3 regions of the Actinoalloteichus hymeniacidonis genome follow, and region 3 is predicted to be linked to each of the others. Evidence: riboswitches for the same ligand, from Rfam matches in the RefSeq annotation. Region 3 holds a riboswitch; each other region holds the start of a gene.

Region 1 (3,269 bases), 360 kb from region 3:
CGCCACCGCTCGGCCGCCGCAGCCAGGGTGGGCAGCAGTCGACCCTGCTCGATCGGGCACAGACTCGGCACGACCAACTCGATGCGTTCCTCGGTCCAGGCGTCCACCAGTTCGCCCTGTTCGGTTGATCCGACGATGGGCCGGTGGCGAGATCGTCTTCCGACGTAGCCGGTGACGTCGGTGGGGCTCAGCAACAGCAGATCGTGCCGCCCCGACCGGGTGATGGAGTCGACGACCCGCTCGGCGCGGAACTCTCCGATGACGGCGATCCTCATGTGACTGCCTCGTCCTTCGTCGGTAAGCCCGGCCACCCGGACGACCGTTGTCCTGACGTCGTCTCGGGTCGCGGGTTCGAGCCGTCCGATCGGCCGTGTTCGCGGCGGCTGGCGAACGCCGGTGAAGCCCCGCCACCGCCATTCGACCACTCTTCGTGACCAATGTCGATCACTTACGGTGATTACCTCGGTTGCACGGGCGTTACGCGAAACGGAGTCGCGTTTCGAGGTCTCCTGCCGCCATCGGTACTCCGGATGAATGCGGTGCGCTGATCGACTCCGGCTCGACCACCCGCAGGGCCCGCAACATGCCCAGGGCCTCCGCACTGCGGCTGCCGGGTTCCGCGTGGTAGATCACGAGCTGTTGGCCCGCCGCGCCACGCACGTCGAACGCCTGGTAGGTCAGGGTCAGCGCTCCCACGTCGGGATGAAGGAAGTCCTTTGCCTCGTGGGTCTTACCCCGGACCTGGTGGGTCCCCCACAGCTCGCGGAACGCCGGACTGCCCTCGGACAGCGCCTCGATCAGCGACTCGAATCTCGGATCGTGCTGCGCGAAACCCGAGGCCGATCGCAGGTTGGCCACCGTGGCCTGGGCCGCTCGATCCCACTGCGGGTAGAACCGTCGGGCGGCCGGATGCAGGAAGACCATCTCCGCCAGGTTCCCTGCGGGACGCAACGGCGCGAACAACGCGTCGGCCAGGGCATTGGTGGCGAGCACGTCCAGCATGCGGTTGATGACGAACACCGGGGTGGCGAGGTAGCCGTCGATCAACTGGCGCAACTCGACGCCGACGCCGGGCTCGATCGCCGATTCGGCAGGCGGCGTCGAGCCCGCCAGCCGGTACAGGTGCTCCCGCGCGGCCGGGCCGAGATCGAGCGCGCGGGCCAGCGCATCCAGCACCTGCGGCGACGGGTTGCGTTCCCTGCCCTGCTCCAGGCGGGTGTAGTAGTCGACGTTCACCCCGGCGAGGACGGCGACCTCCTCACGCCGTAGCCCGCTCACCTTGCGCTGCCCGGAGTACAGCAGACCCGCGTCCTGGGGAGTCCGCTGTGCGCGGCGCGCTCGGAGGAACTCGCCCAACCCGCTACCCGTCATATCCCCACGGTAGGGGCACCGCACGTCGACGAGGTGGGTATGTCACACCCACCCAACCTGGACCTCGGACGCCTCGAGATCGATACTGGATCATCGCCGAGAGCGTGGGTTAATCTGCTCGGTGGCCTGTCCCGCCGGTTGCCGCCGGTGGACGACGGCGACAACTCCATACGTCTCTCGGGCGGGGGAAGCCGGTGACAATCCGGCGCTGACCCGCAACCGTGAATCGTGCGCCGTCCGCATGATGAGCCGGATCACCCGCCGGAGACGAGCGGCTTCAAACACTGTCGTGGTCCACGGTGGGAGCCCGAATCGGCAGACATGCGTCTGCGCCGGCTCTCGCCGGTCGCCGCAGGCATGCCGCCGGTTCGGACGCCTCTTCCCAGACCCACTCGGGAAAGGCGTTCTTGAACGATGCTGGGTGGGCCGGGCAGGACACCGCGCGGTCGAGCGCGGACCGCCGAACCGACCAGACGCTCCGACCATGCCGAACACCGCATCGAGATCGGGCGGGCCGGGTGAACGGCGTCGCGAGTCTGCTGGGCAGCGCCCTGCCGCGCCCGCTGCATCCCGGAGCCTGGTGGTTATGGGCGCTGGCACTGGCCGCGGCGGCGAGTCGGACCACCAATCCGCTGTTACTGGGCCTGATCCTGACGGTCGCGGGCTACGTGGTGGTCCAGCGGCGTGGGAGTGCGCCGTGGGCGGCGACCTTCCGGATGTACGTGTACCTCGGGGTGTTCGTCGTCATCATGCGGGTGTTGTGGCGAGTGGTCTTCGGCGGCGGCGCTGGCGAGCACATCCTGTTCGCGCTGCCGGAGATCACCCTTCCCGAGGCGGCGGCGGGGATCCGGCTCCTCGGCCCGGTGAGCGCCGAGCAGGTCCTCGGCGGCTTCTACGACGGTCTCCGGCTGGCGACCATGTTGATCTGTCTCGGCGCCGCGAACTCACTGGCCGATCCACGACGGATGCTCAAGGCGGTGCCCGCCGCGCTGTACCAGATCAGCACCTCGGTGGTCGTCGCGCTCTCGGTGGCGCCACAGCTGATGGAGAGCGTGCTACGCGTACGGCGGGCCAGAAGGCTGCGTGGTGGCGGCGGACGCGGGATGCGGGCGTTGCGGGGGATCATCGTTCCCGTACTGGCCGACGCGCTGGACCGATCGCTCGCCCTGGCCTCCGCCATGGATTCACGGGGCTATGGCCGACTCGGCGACACACCGGCGAGAACGCGCCGATGGACCGGTGGTCTGGTGATCGCCGGCCTGTTGGGGGTCTGCGTCGGCGTCTACGGCCTGCTGGGCGGTACCGGACCCGTGTTCGGCCCGGCGATCACGGTCACCGGATTACTCCTGGCCGGCTCGGGTTTCGCGTTGGCGGGCCGTCGCATCCGGCGCAGCGTCTATCGGCCGGACCGCTGGCGGCTACCGGAGACCTCGGTGGTGATCTGCGGGCTGATCACGGTGATCCTGCTCGTGGTGGGCGCCGAGCTCGACCCGCTGAGTCTGCATCCCGCACTGAGCCCGCCGAGTTGGCCGACGGCGACGCTCCTACCGGTTCTCGGCATTCTCGCGGGGGTCGCCCCCGCCTGGCTCGCCCCACCGCCGGAGGTAACCGCGTGATCCGTTTCGAGCAGGTGTCGATCAGCTACGACGACGACACCGGACCGGTGCTGTCCGAGATCGACCTGGAGATCGCCGAGGGCGAACTGTGCCTGGTGGTCGGCCACACCGGATCCGGGAAGTCGACGCTGTTGGGTGCGATCAACGGGCTGGTGCCGCACTTCACCGGTGGCACGCTGCGCGGCCGGGTACACGTGGCCGGCCGGGACACCAGGACGAACCCGCCCCGTGAGCTGGCCGATCTGATCGGAGTGGTCGGTCAGGACCCGTTGGCCGGATTCG
Region 2 (3,269 bases), 630 kb from region 3:
GCTGCTGTTGGTGATCCCGTTGGTGGTGTCCATCTGGTACGTCCGCCGGATCGGCAAGGAGGGCGATCGGTGACCCGCACCCGCAGACCATGGCTGCTCACCGGCATCGCGACGGCGATCGTCGCGGTCTTCCTGCTGCCGCTCTATTGGATGGTCGCCACCAGTCTGAAGCGGCCGGAGAACGTCCTGGCCATCCCGCCGCAGTGGGTGCCGCTGCCGCCTTCGGGCGAGAACTACGCCTCGGCCATCGCCGATCCACTGCTGACGCAGGCGTTGCTGAGTAGCGCGATCATCGCCCTGGGGACGACGATCCTCACACTGCTGCTGGCCGCGCCGCTCACCTATGCGATCACTCGGACGGGGGTGCCGGGCTCCCGTTCGATGCTGTTGGCCATGATGGTGGCCCAGCTGCTGCCCAGCATCGTGTTGGCGGCGCCGTTGCTGCTGCTCATGCGCATCATCGGCCTCACCGACACTCACCTTGGGCTCATCCTGGCCGACACCACGCTGACGCTGCCGTTCGCCGTGATCGTGCTGCGGCCGCTGATGGCCGCGCTGCCCATGGAGTTGGAGGAGGCCGCCAGGATGGACGGGGCCTCGATGGTGGACGTGCTGCGGCGGGTGGTGCTGCCGGTGCTGCGTCCCGGACTGATCGCGGCGGGCGCCTTCGCGTTCCTGCTGGCCTGGGGCGAGTTCGTCTTCGGTATCACCCTGGCCAGTTCGGAGTCGGTGCAGCCGGTCACCGTGCTGCTGAACTCCTTCGTCGGCCGGTACGGAACGGCCTGGGGATCGTTGATGGCTGTGGCGACGCTGATCAGCGTCCCGATCGTGCTGATCTTCGCGGCGTTCCAGCGTTTCATCGTCAGCGGTCTCACCTCGGGCAGCGTCAAGGCCTGACCACATCCGTCGCCGCCGTGATGCCGGTCGGAGCGGACTACGAAACGGCGGCGACTCGACACGGTCTCGAAGTGGCAGCGAAGCACTTGAACGACGCTTCCGACGTCTTCCGCTGCGCGAGGTGATGGGTTACGTTCGAATCGGCCGTCACTCCAATGAGGACGGTGCAGTTTCTGCTGCGCGATGGGGGAAGCCGGTGCGAATCCGGCGCTGACCCGCAACCGTGAGCGCCTGCCTGTGGCAGGTGCGAGTCGGACTGCCCATCGTGCCGCATTGTCCAGCTCCTCTGTCGTGGAATGCAGCGCGGAGCTTCGGAGCCGATCGGCTCCGGACTGCGGTCTGCGGTGAACCGAAGGGAACTCCAGGCCATGTCCTCGAGTCGTTCGATCCATCGTGTCTTAGCCGGATTCTTCGCGGGCGCCCTGCTGGTGGCGGGCGCACCCGCCGTCGCTGCGGCCGACCCGCTGCCCGACGAGGTCGGTATCGCCGCCTGGACCGACGGGCCGTGCACCGGAAGCAGCGGTGTCACGGTGGTCGTCGACTTCACCGGGCACGCCGGTGGCGAGGTGGTCCGGCGGTGCACCGACCTCGACCCCGCCACGGCCTTCGCCGCGCTGACCGATGTCGACGTCGCACCCGAGCACGGCGTCGGAGAGGGCGAGGCGGGCCCCTACCAGTACCTGTGTCGGATCGACGGCCTGCCCAGTGCGACCGACGACAGCTGCACCGGGTTCCTGCCCGACGCGTCCTACTGGGCGTTCTGGGTGCCCGACGTGACCGGCACGGCCTGGGGCTACGCCGACGAGGGCGTGGACACCTACGACCCGCCGTCGGGTGATGTCCTCGGCTTCTCCTTCGGTGCGGGCACCGCCGCAGACCCGAACGAGATGAGCCTGACGCTGGCCGAGGCCCTCGATCCCGATTGGGTGCCCGCGCCCTGATGGTCCGATTCCGCTCCGGGCTCGCGGCAGGCGCACTCCTGCTGATCGTCGGGCTCGTTCATCCCACCGCCTCGGCGGATCCGACACCGGGTGTCGGATCCGCCGAGGCGGGCACGGCGGCCGGGTTCCTGGAACGGGAACTCGTCCGACTGGACTACGTCTTCCCGTCCACCACCCCGGGGACGCCGGACAGTGGCCTGCTGGCGGACACCCTGATCGGGCTGCACGCGGCCGACCGGCATGGCGAGGCCTTCTCCCAGGGAGTGCGCTCGCTGCGGGAGATGTACTACAACGGCCGGATCACCGTCTCCGGCGGTGTCGCGAAACGCCTGATGGTCGCCGTTCGGGCGGGCGTCGACCCCACCGATTGGGGGGTGGACTCCGAGGGCGTGCCGATCGACCTTCCCGCGCGGTTGTCCGCGACCCTCGACGTCGACGGGCGCTATCGCAATCTCAACGTCGGCGAGTACGACCCTCGTCGCGACCTGTCCAACACCTTCTCGCAGTCTCTGGCGTTGATGGCGATGCAGGAGCACGCCGACCAGGCGCGGCTGACCCTCGATCAACAACCCAGCATCGACTACCTGGTCCGCCAACAGTGCCCGAGCGGCGGATTCCGCAACGCCCCGCCCGTCGCCGACGTCGGATCGACGTGTTCGGAGACCGACGACGCACTGGTCAGTGTGGACAACACGGCGATGGCGGTCTGGGCGCTGGCGGAGGTCGGCGGCGACCAGGCGGCCTTGGACCGGGGTGTGCGGTGGTTGCGCGAGCGGCAACACTCCGGCGGCGGATTCGGCTTCGACTCCTCCTCGCCGCAGCTGATCGAGCAGACCCTCAACGCCAACAGCACCGGACTGGCCGCGCTCGCCCTCACCTCGGCGGGCGCAGCCGAGCCCGCCGGGAGGGCGGGTGGCTGGCTGAGTTCGGTACAGCTTCCCCCCGACGTCGCACCGGGGGACATGGCGGGCGCGGTGTCCTACTCGACACAGGACTATCTGGACGTCTTGGAGGACGGCCCGCTCTATTGGAGTCGCGCGGGCAACCAGGACCGGCTGCGCCGCTCGACCTCGCAGGCGCTGCTCGGGTTGTCCGCGACGCCACCGACGGACCCGCCTCCGCCACCCGCGCCGGAACCTCCCCCGACCGATCCTCCGCGAGAATCCGAACCGCCCGAGCCCGGTGAACCGGGAGTACCGGGAGTACCGGGAGCGCCGGGCCGACCGGGGGCTCCTGGGGAGCCGGGTGCGCCGGGGCAACCCGGCCTGCCGGGTCTACCGGGTCATGCCGGGTCACCCGGGTACGCCGGTACGAACGGCCTCGATGGGGAGTCCGCCGAGGAGACGGCCGAGGAGACCGAACAGGCGACCGGTGAATCCGACCGTTCCGAGCTGTCTTGGTTCGGCGGCCAGACTCCACAGCCGAGCACCG
Region 3 (3,269 bases):
TCGCGCGCTGCTCGGCGAGCAACGCGATCGAGTCGATCGGCAGCACACCCCGGCTCCACAGCGAACCCGCGAAGGTCTCGTAGCTGCCGCGCTGGGCCGCCAGCTCGCTGGACGCGGCGATCGCGTGGTAGCTGATCTCCTCCATGCTGCGGTCGGCGAAGGCCACCGCCTCCTCGGAGGCGACCGGCAGTCCGAGCCGGAACAGGGCGTCCTGGAAGCCCATCATGCCCAGCCCGACCGGGCGGTGCCGCAGGTTGGAGCGACGGGCCTCCGGGATCGTGTAGAAGTTGACGTCCACCACGTTGTCCAGCATCCGGACGGCGGTGGTGACGGTGGTGCGCAGCCGATCCCGGTCCAGCTCGAGCTCGCCGTTCGGGCCCCGGTGCAGGTGGGCGGCGAGGTTGACCGAGCCGAGGTTGCAAACCGCGACCTCGTCGGCGGAGGTGTTCAGGGTGATCTCGGTGCACAGGTTGGACGAGTGCACCACCCCGATGTGCTGCTGTGGGGACCGCAGGTTGCACGGGTCCTTGAAGGTGATCCACGGGTGCCCGGTCTCGAACAGCATCGTCAGCATCCGACGCCACAGCTCGACGGCCCGGACCCGGCGGAAGACCTTGATCTCGCCCCGGTCGGCGGCCGCCTCGTAGGACCGGTAGGCCGTTGCGAAGTCCTGGCCGTAGCGATCGTGCAGGTCCGGCACCTCGTCGGGGGAGAACAGCGTCCACTGCTCGTCGGCCTCGACACGACGCAGGAACTCGTCGGGGACCCAGTTCGCCGTGTTCATATCGTGGGTGCGTCGCCGGTCGTCACCGGTGTTCTTGCGCAGGTCGAGGAACTCCTCGACGTCGACGTGCCAGGTCTCCAGGTAGGCGCACACCGCGCCGAGTCGCTTGCCGCCCTGGTTGACCGCCACCGCGGTGTCGTTGGCGATCTTCAAGAAGGGAACCACGCCCTGCGAGGAGCCGTTGGTGCCCTTGATGTGGGCGCCCAGGCCGCGCACCGGCGTCCAGTCGTTGCCGAGCCCGCCCGCGTACTTCGACAGCATCGCGTTGTTGCGGATCCCGTGGAAGATCCCGCTCAGGTCGTCCTCGACGGTGGTGAGGAAGCACGAGGAGAGCTGGGGCCGGGTGGTTCCGGAGTTGAACAGGGTCGGCGTGGAGCACATGAACGAGAAGGTGGACAGCAGCTCGTAGAACTCGATCGCCCGTCCCTCCCGGTCGTCCTCGCGCAGCGCCAGGCCCATCGCCACCCGCATGAAGAACATCTGCGGCAGCTCGAATCGGACATCGTCGCTGTGCTGGAGGTACCGGTCGTAGAGCGTCTGCAGCCCGAGGAACTGGAAGTCTCGGTCCCGGTGTGGGCGCAGCGCCGCGCCGATCCGGTCGAGGTCGAACTCGGCCAGTGCCGGGTCGAGCAGTTCCAGGGCGACACCACGGTGGACGAAGGCCTCGAACGCGGCCGGGTAACCCGCCACGATGTCCTCGGAGTCGGCGGCGGGAACGGGCTGGTCGAGGAAGGTCAGCGCTTCGGCCCGCAGTCGTTCCAGCAGCAGCCGTGCGGCGACCTGGGAGTAGTGCGGCTCGATCTCCACCATGCTGCGGGCGGACATGATCTGCGCGAGCGCGAGCTCGTCGGCGCCGATCCCGTCGTAGAGATTGCGCAGCGTCTCATCGAAGACCGTCTGTGCGCTGACTCCGGCCAGACCCGCACAGGCCTGTGCCACGGTCGCTGCGAGCCTGCCGACGTCCAAGGGGCTCGAGGTGCCGTCCGTACCGCGCACCGCGATGTCGCGGGCCACGGCGGCGCGCACATCGATGGTGGGCACACCGGGATGCTCGCCGGGCGGCATCGGCTCGGTGGGGTCCGCCGACGCCTCGGTGCCGGGCAGGAAAAGGGCGGCGGTCTCGGCGATCGCGCGGCGATCGTCCGAGACGGTTCGGGCGGGTCGGAGTGACTCGACGGTCACGGTGGTCTCCTCGTAGCCGGCATGGCATCGGCCCGGTGAGGAAGGAGCGCGCGGCAGCGCCCGGCCCACGGCATGGCGGGGCAGGCACTGTCCACTCGGCCCACCCTCGAGGCCGCGGACGACGTGCGCGTTGGCACGCGCCGATGGCAGGTCTTCGGACTCACGGGCATCCGGCGAGTGGTCTCTCACCGGTCCTACGGCCGTCACTTCCCGGGGACCGGAGGTCTCCCAGTGTGGCTACACCGTCCAAGTTGGACGGCGACGGCTGTCGTTCCCGTTCACCGCTGCGGGGCAGTCCCGGATTCCCGCCGGGTTCCCTGTCTCCTCGTCGTGGCACCCGTTGGGGCCGTGACGAACCATCAGCGGGGGAGAGACTACATGTTGGGGTCCGCTCTGTAATTCACCCCAAGATCCTGGCGTGTTTCGTGAGGCGGTCGGTTAGGGTGACGCGCCGAGACGACTGCGGATCCGTGGTCGCGGGGCGGTGTCACAGTCGATTCGACCCCGGGTTCTGGTGAAAACTATTCTCAATAGTGCGGGTGTGATCGGTCGAGAGGAGCGCGGTGGAGCCGATATCGGATCAGGTCCCCGGTGAGCACGAGGCTCCCGCGCGGGACCGGCAACGGGCCAGAACCTGCCGAACTCGGCGTGTCGCACTCGGCATCACGGCGTCGATCGCCGCAGTACTCGCCGCCACCGGGTGGGCGCTGGGCGGCGGGAACTCCGCCGATCACGCCGAATCGGGCGACAGACTGCGCGTGGTGACCACGACCAACTTCCTCACCGATGCGGTCGGCGTGATCGGCGGCTCCGACATCGAACTGACCGGACTGATGGGAAGCGGCGTCGATCCGCACCTCTACCAGGCTCAGGCAGGCGATCTGACCCTGCTTCGCGAAGCGGATCTGGTCGTCGCCGTCGGACTGCACCTGGAGGCCGGGCTCCGACCCGTTCTCGACGATCTCGCCGAGGACACCCGCGTGGTGTTCGTCGGCGAGACCGTGCCCACCGCCGCGCTGCTGCCCGCCGAATCGGGCGGCGCGCAGGAGTACGATCCGCACCTCTGGTTCGACGTGGCACTGTGGAGCGATGCATTGGAGTCCGTCGCCGACACGCTCACCGAGGTCGACCCCGGCCACGCCGTGAGGCACCGATCCCGCTGGGACCGACATCGGGCCGAGCTCGCAGCCCTACACGAGGAGGTCGGGGCCCGACTCGCCGAGATCCCGGAGTCCCGGCGCATCCTGATCACCTCGCATGACGCGTTCCGCTATCTCGGTCGGGCCTACGACCTGCGGGTCGA

Evidence for each region. A riboswitch is a leader RNA that binds a small molecule or an ion and turns the genes downstream of it on or off. The one in region 3 is predicted to bind cobalamin.
Region 1: it holds a riboswitch for cobalamin, as region 3 does, so the genes downstream of both, BKA25_RS27885 (CbiQ family ECF transporter T component) here and BKA25_RS16580 (ribonucleoside-diphosphate reductase subunit alpha) in region 3, are expected to answer to the same signal.
Region 2: it holds a riboswitch for cobalamin, as region 3 does, so the genes downstream of both, BKA25_RS13785 (hypothetical protein) here and BKA25_RS16580 (ribonucleoside-diphosphate reductase subunit alpha) in region 3, are expected to answer to the same signal.

What each region holds. Positions count from the first base shown of each region.
Region 1 covers NZ_JACHIS010000001.1:3,662,419-3,665,687, forward strand. The annotation lists gene BKA25_RS14960 (ATP-grasp domain-containing protein) at 1-275, opposite strand, end outside; gene BKA25_RS14965 (helix-turn-helix transcriptional regulator) at 478-1,371, opposite strand; cobalamin riboswitch at 1,500-1,651, shown strand; gene BKA25_RS27885 (CbiQ family ECF transporter T component) at 1,890-2,987, shown strand; gene BKA25_RS14975 (ABC transporter ATP-binding protein) at 2,984-3,269, shown strand, end outside.
Region 2 covers NZ_JACHIS010000001.1:3,391,247-3,394,515, forward strand. The annotation lists gene BKA25_RS13775 (carbohydrate ABC transporter permease) at 1-73, shown strand, start outside; gene BKA25_RS28400 (carbohydrate ABC transporter permease) at 70-897, shown strand; cobalamin riboswitch at 1,044-1,179, shown strand; gene BKA25_RS13785 (hypothetical protein) at 1,266-1,838, shown strand; gene BKA25_RS13790 (hypothetical protein) at 1,838-3,269, shown strand, end outside.
Region 3 covers NZ_JACHIS010000001.1:4,021,027-4,024,295, reverse strand. The annotation lists gene BKA25_RS16580 (ribonucleoside-diphosphate reductase subunit alpha) at 1-1,966, opposite strand, end outside; cobalamin riboswitch at 2,095-2,342, opposite strand; gene BKA25_RS16575 (metal ABC transporter solute-binding protein, Zn/Mn family) at 2,530-3,269, shown strand, end outside.